Regions from separate parts of the Micromonospora parva genome, predicted to be linked through region 2. Evidence: riboswitches for the same ligand, from Rfam matches in the RefSeq annotation. Region 2 holds a riboswitch; the other holds the start of a gene.

Region 1 (3,404 bases), on a different contig from region 2:
GCTGGTGACGCTGCTGGGCGCGTTGCCGGTCTACCGGCGGGTGGCGGTGGAGAGCCCGCACGGTGAGGGTTCCATCGCGATGCTGGTCCGCCTGCTGAGCTACTGGCCGGGCAAGCTGCTGGTGCTGGTGCTGCTCGGTTTCGCGGCCACCGACTTCATCATCACCATCACCCTCTCGGCGGCCGACGCGACGGCGCACATCGACGAGAACCCCTTCTGGCCGAGTGCGCTCAAGGGGCACGAGGTGCTGGTCACACTGCTGCTCGTGTCGCTGCTGGGCGCGGTGTTCCTCAAGGGATTCACCGAGGCGATCGGGATCGCCGTCGTCCTGGTCGCGGTCTACCTGACGCTGAACGCGGTGGTGGTGGCCGACGCGCTGTGGCGGGTGGTGAGGCATCCGAGCGCGGTGGGCGACTGGACCACCGCGCTGACCACCGGGCACGGCGACCCGTGGTTGGTGGTCGGGCTGTCGCTGCTGGTCTTTCCGAAGCTGGCGTTGGGTCTGTCCGGCTTCGAGACCGGGGTGGCGGTGATGCCGAGCGTACGGGGTGACCCGCAGGATTCGGAGGCACGACCGCTGGGCCGGATCCGTGGCGCGCGCCGGCTGCTCACCACCGCAGCGGTGATCATGAGCGTTTTTCTGATCACCAGCAGCGTGACGACAACGGTGCTGATCCCGCCGGACGCCTTCCAGCCGGGCGGGCCGGCGAACGGGCGGGCGCTGGCCTATCTGGCACACGCTCACCTCGGCGAGGTGTTCGGCACCATCTACGACCTGTCCACCATCGGGATCCTCTGGTTCGCCGGGGCGTCGGCGATGGCTGGTCTGCTCAACCTCGTGCCGCGCTACCTGCCCCGCTACGGCATGGCGCCGACCTGGGCGCGAGCCGTCCGGCCGCTGGTGCTGGTCTTCACCTCGGTGGCGTTCCTGATCACGATCGTCTTCGAGGCCAGCGTGGACGCGCAGGGCGGCGCGTACGCCACCGGGGTGCTGGTGTTGATCACCTCGGCCGCGACGGCGGTGACGCTCGCGGCGCTGCGGCAGCGTCAGCGCGGTCGCACCATCGCGTTCGGCGTCATCGCGGTGATCTTCGTCTACACGACGCTGGCGAACGTGGTGGAACGCCCCAGTGGCGTCAAGATCGCCGCTTGTTTCATCGGCGGGATCATCCTGGTGTCGGTGTTGTCCCGGCTGATGCGGGCCTACGAGCTGCGCGTCGATCACGTCGAACTGGATCCGGCCGCGGCCCGGATCATCGACGAACGCGCCGGCCGGCGGATCCGCCTCATCGCGCACGAACCCGACCGGCGCGACGAGGCGGAGTACCGCGCCAAGCTCGCCCAGACCATGGCGGACAACGACTTCCCCGACGACAGCGACGTCATCTTCGTCGAGGTCGAGGTCACCGACCCGTCCGACTTCGAGACCGAGGTGCTGGTCCGCGGCAGCGTCGTCGACGGCCGCTTCCCGGTGCTCAGCCTGGCCAGTTCGTCGGTGCCCACCGCGCTGGCCGCCCTGCTGCTGGAGATCCGCGACCGCAGCCGTCGGCGGCCCCACATCTACTTCGAGTGGTCCGAGGGCGGCCCGGTTCGCAACTTCCTGCGCTACCTGGCGTTCGGGCAGGGCGCGATCGCCTCGGTGACCCGGGAGATCCTGCGCCGCCAGGAACCCGACCCACACCGTCGACCGCACGTGCACGCCGGCTGACCTGGGCGCGGACGGCTCGTCGCGCACGGTGAGCGTGGTCATACCGACTGGACGCGGCACCCGTTGGTGCTGCTAGCCTCGGCGCAGGTCATGAGCGCCAGCGCGAAGCCCCGGCTCGCTGGCCGGCAACCCTCCTCCGCGGTGGGGTGCCCCGGGTGAAGACCAGGCACCGGCACGACGTCGGTGCAAGCGTGGCCTGGCACCCAGGTCAGCACAGACCCGGGAGAACCATGCGCATCCTCAGCACCACCCCACCGACTGACGTCGCGGACCTCCGCACCGGTCGACCCTCGCCCGCACTGACCCGGCGACGGCACGTGGACACGATGCGAATGTGCAGCGCCGCCTGTCGTCGCGGCACCGCGCTCTAGCACCACCCTCCCGAAACCCCTTTCCACCGGTACGCCCATCGGGCGCGCCGTCGGTGGCGCGCACCCACGCCCGCCGAGACACCACCCTTCGGAGACACCAGTGCGATTCCTTCCCGCAGTGACCCGTGCCGCCGCCCTGGGGGCGGCGACGATCCTGGCCGCCACCGCCCTCACCGCCTGCGGCGACGACAGCTCGTCCGACGCCACCACCAACCCGTACGGCCTGGCCCAGCCGGGCGTGCTGCGCGCCGGCACGCTGACCGACGCCCCGCCGAACGTGTACCTCAAGGACGGCAGGTTCACCGGCTTCGACAACGACCTGCTGACCGCCGTGGCCGGCAAGCTCGGCCTCACTGTGGAGTTCGTCGGCACCGACTTCTCCGCGCTGCTCAGCCAGGTCAACAACCGCAAGTTCGACGTTGGCAGCTCCTCGATCACCATCACCGAGGCCCGCAAGAAGACAGTCGACTTCGGCAACGGCTACGACTTCGGCTACTTCGGCCTGGACGTCCCGGCCGGCTCGCCGATCACCAACTTCGACCAGCTCACCGGCAAGCGGGTGGTGGTGGTGCAGGGCACGGTCCAGGACGACTACGCCACCGGCAAGCAGCTGAACCCGGTGCGGGTGCCGGACTACAACGGTGCGATCAACCAGCTCAAGGCGGGCACCGCCGACGCGTGGATCGCCCCGGCGGAGATCGGCGAGAAGTCGGCCGCCGACAGCAACGGCAAGATCACCGTGGCGGCCAAGCAGCTCAGCCCGGCACCGACCGCGTACGCCGTGGCCAAGGGCAACGACAAGCTGCGCGAGGCGCTGAACAAGAGCCTCGACGAGGTCATCGCCGATGGCACCTGGACCCGGTTGCAGGCGCAGTACTACCCGGGCCGGCCGATCCCGGCGGACTTCAAGCCGGGCAGCGGCGCGGTCACTGTGGCGCCGTCGGCGTCCGCGTCGGCGGCGTCCTGAACCGGTGACGAGCGAGCGGGGCGGTAGGAGAGGCGACACATGGATCCGTTGAGCACCCTGTGGGAAACGTTCTTCGACTGGGACTCGATGCGCGAGGCGCTGCCCGAGATGCTGACCGTCGGGTTGCCCAACACGCTGATCCTGGCGGTCTCCGCCGCTCTGCTCGGCTCGGTGCTGGGCCTGCTGCTGGCCGTCGCGGGGATCTCCCGCAGCCGCTGGTTGCGATGGCCGGCGCGGGTCTACACCGACGTGTTCCGGGGGCTGCCGGCCGCCGCGACGATCCTGCTGATCGGCGTCGGGTTGGCCCCGCTGGGCATGCAGGTCTGGGGACCGGACCCCTACCCGTTGGGCATCCTGG
Region 2 (3,404 bases):
GGGAGCAGGAACGCCCGGTCGGTGAGCCCGCCGAGCCCGGCGAGGCGCCGAAGCCACCCACCGCCCCGCCGATCGGCTGAGCGCGGGCCGCCGCCGGCCGGGCCTCAGCCCAGCTCGGCCAGCGCCGCGAGCAGCCGGTCCACCTGGGCGGCCGTGCTGCCCAGCCCGATGCTGGCGCGCAGCGCGGTGGGCGGCAGGTCCCGCCGGCCGGTACGTCCCGCCGCCTCACTGAGCAGCCGCCGGGCCAGCGGGTGGGCACAGAACAACCCGTCCCGTACGCCGATGTGGTGCTCGGCGGCCAGCCGGGTGGCCACCTCGGTGGAGTCCCGACCGGCGACCACGAACGAGACGATGCCGACCCGGGGCGCGTCCGGGCCGAAGGTGCGCAGCTCCACGACGTGCGGCAGGGCGGCGAGGCCGGTCCGCAGCCGGGCCAGCACTGCCTGCTCGTGGGCGGCCAGCGCGGCCCGGTCCGCGTCGTCGAGCGCCGCGCACACCGCCGCCAGCGCAACCGCGCCGAGCAGGTTCGGGGTGCCGCCCTCGTGGCGGGCCGGACCGGTCGCCCAGGTCACGTCGTGGGTGGCCGGACCGACGTGACTGGTGGCCCCGCCGCCGGCCAGGTACGGCGGCGCGGCGTCCAACCAGTCCGCCCGGCCGATCAGCACGCCCGCGCCGAACGGCGCGTACAGCTTGTGGCCGGACACGGCCAGATAGTCGACGTCCAGCGTGAGCAGGTCGACCGGGGCGTGCGGGGCGAGTTGCGCGGCGTCGAGCACGATCCGGGCACCGTGCCGGTGGGCCACCCGCGCCAGCTCGGCGACCGGCCACCGCTCACCGGTCACGTTGCTCGCACCGGTCACCGCGACCAGCACCGGCAGCGCCGGGTTGCTGCCCCGACGCAGCTCGGTCAGGGCGGCGGCGAGATCGCGTACCGCCCCGTCGGGGTCGGTGGGCACCGGCAGCCGCACCGATCCGCGCGGCCAGGGCAGCAGGTTGGCGTGGTGTTCGCCGGCGAACGTGACGACCGTCGTGCCGGCCGGCACGGCCCGCGCCAGCAGGTTGAGCGCGTCCGTGGTGTTGCGGGTGAAGATCACGTGATCGTCGGCGCGAGCGCCGAAGTGGTCCCCGATCGTCTGCCGGGCCTGCTCGTAGGCGAGGGTGCAGCGTCGCGACAGCGCTCCCGCGCCGCGGTGCACGCTGGCGTACCAGGGCAGCAGCTCGGCCACCGCGTCGGCGGCGGCCCGCGCGCACGGTGCGCTGGCCGCGTAGTCCAGGTTGATCTCGCCGGGCACACCGAGGACGTCGAGCGGCGCGGACGGCCTGGCGGGCACTGTGGGCAGCGAGGGAACGAGGGTGACGGACACGCCGGAACCTCCGGGGTCAGGGACCCCGGGTGCGACATCGGGACGGGGTCCGCGCTTGCCCAGCACACCGATCGGGCTGGGCCCGGTCATCACCCGGGGCACCCCACCGCGAACTCGACGAGGGTTGCCGGCCAGCAAACCGGGGTTTGACGCTGGCGCTCGTGACCTGCCGGCAGCATAGCGGCTACCGATGCGGCCGAACCAGCCGGCGGTGGATGGCTACGCTGACCGCATGGCCGACACCCCGCCCGGTTCACCGCTGCCGCCGTCGCCCGCCGGCCCGCCCGCGCCCGCCGCCCCGCCGGTGGCCGAGACGCCCCGGATGCCGCTGCGCCGACTGGGCTGGCGGCGGTTCCTGGTGCTGGCCGGGGTGGTGCTGTTCATCGCGGCGTGCGCGGTGTTCATGGTCTTCACGCTCGGCCAGTCGCTCGGTGCGCAGGCCCTGCTGATCGGGGTGGTGGCCGCCATCCTGCCGGTGCCGGTGCTGGTCGGCTGCTTCCTCTGGTTGGACCGGTACGAACCCGAGCCGCTGAAGTATCTGATCTTCTGCTTCGCCTGGGGTGCGTTCGTCTCCACCGCCGCCTCGCTCACTGTGAACGACTTCGCGGCCAACCGGTTCGCCGACTGGGGCCTGCCGTCCGCGCTCACCGGGGTGCTGGTGGCGCCGTTCATCGAGGAGTTGACCAAGGCGCTGGGCCCGATCCTGCTGCTGGTGTTCCGCCGCCGCGAATGGTCCGGGATCACCGACGGCCTGGTCTACTGCGGGCTCTCCGCGGTCGGCTTCGCGATGGTGGAGAACATCCTCTACCTGGGCGGGTTGGGCTACGCCTCCGGTGCCGACCGCTATGGCCCGGCGACCGGCATCCAGCAGGTCATCGCGATCTTCATCCTGCGGATCCTGCTGTTCGGGTTCGCCCATCCCCTTTTCACCTCGATGACCGGTGTGGGGCTGGGGATCGCCTCCCGGACGGCCGACCGGCGCATCCGGGTGCTCGCCCCGATCGCCGGCCTGCTGCTGGCGATGATGCTGCACGGCACGTGGAACCTGCTGCCCACGCTCACCCAGGCCACCGGCGAGGCGGTGATCATGCTGTACGGCTTCCTGGGCCTGATGGTGCCGGTCTTCTTCGGCACCGTGGGGCTGGCGCTGTGGCTGCGCGCCTGGGAGGGGCGGCTCACCGAGCGGGTCCTGCCCGACTACGTACGCGCTGGCTGGCTCAGCCCGCCCGAGGTGGCCGCCCTGAGCAGCCTGGGCAGACGACACGCCGCCCGCAGTTGGGCGCGGCGGGTGGCCGGCGACGCCGGGGTGCGGGCGATGCGGGGTTACCAGTCCGCCGCGACCCGGTTGGCCCTGCTGCGCGACGGGACGCTGCGCGGTCTGGACCGCAAGCCCGCCGACCAGGAGCGGACCGCACGTGAGGAGCGGGAGTTGCTGGACGCGATCAGCGCGTACCGGACGTTCTTCGTCGGTCGGGACCCGCAGGCCCCGGCGGGGGTCTGGGACGGCAGCCGCTACCACCTGCGCTTCCCGGACGGCACCCAGCGCCCGGTGGACGCGCCGCACGAGCCGGTGGTGCCGATCCCGGTGGTGCTGGCCCCCGCCCCGGCTCCGGTGGGGTACGCGGCACCCGGCTGGCCGGGGCCGCGGTCGGCGCCGCCCTGGCCGCCGACGCACCCCTGAGCGCTGCCGACGGCGGCGGGCGGCTCAGGTCATCAGCGAGGTGAGGAAGTCACCGAGGCCCTGGAACATCGCGATCAGCGCGGCCCCGATCGCCCGGAACATCTGCGCGGCACCGTCCGGCCGGAAGGCCATGAAGTAGATCAGGAACGCGACACTGCCCCAGGTCAACAGCTTCTTCACGAATACCGGCATCGTCCCTCCCCAGGGCCACGGTCGCCGGATGGCTTCCCGTCGTGCGCCCGGGCAAACGGTGCGCGACGGGGCCTGGTGGCCGGGGGAGGTGCGTCAGAGGTAGAGGCCGGTCGAGTCGTTCTCGATCCGCTCGGCGGCGACGGCGTGCACGTCCCGCTCCCGCAGCA

What was found. A riboswitch is a leader RNA that binds a small molecule or an ion and turns the genes downstream of it on or off. The one in region 2 is predicted to bind S-adenosylmethionine.
Region 1: linked by a shared signal. The riboswitch ahead of AB0C03_RS22290 (ABC transporter substrate-binding protein) and the one ahead of AB0C03_RS09965 (aminotransferase class V-fold PLP-dependent enzyme) in region 2 are both predicted to bind S-adenosylmethionine.

Annotation. Positions count from the first base shown of each region.
Region 1 covers NZ_JBEZFX010000008.1:407,212-410,615, forward strand. Annotated here, with positions in the region: gene AB0C03_RS22285 (hypothetical protein) at 1-1,708, shown strand, start outside; SAM riboswitch class IV at 1,795-1,906, shown strand; gene AB0C03_RS22290 (ABC transporter substrate-binding protein) at 2,180-3,046, shown strand; gene AB0C03_RS22295 (amino acid ABC transporter permease) at 3,086-3,404, shown strand, end outside.
Region 2 covers NZ_JBEZFX010000003.1:309,051-312,454, reverse strand. Annotated here, with positions in the region: gene AB0C03_RS09970 (FUSC family protein) at 1-80, shown strand, start outside; gene AB0C03_RS09965 (aminotransferase class V-fold PLP-dependent enzyme) at 105-1,364, opposite strand; SAM riboswitch class IV at 1,411-1,531, opposite strand; gene AB0C03_RS09960 (PrsW family intramembrane metalloprotease) at 1,555-3,045, shown strand; gene AB0C03_RS09955 (hypothetical protein) at 3,070-3,237, opposite strand; gene AB0C03_RS09950 (GroES family chaperonin) at 3,331-3,404, opposite strand, start outside.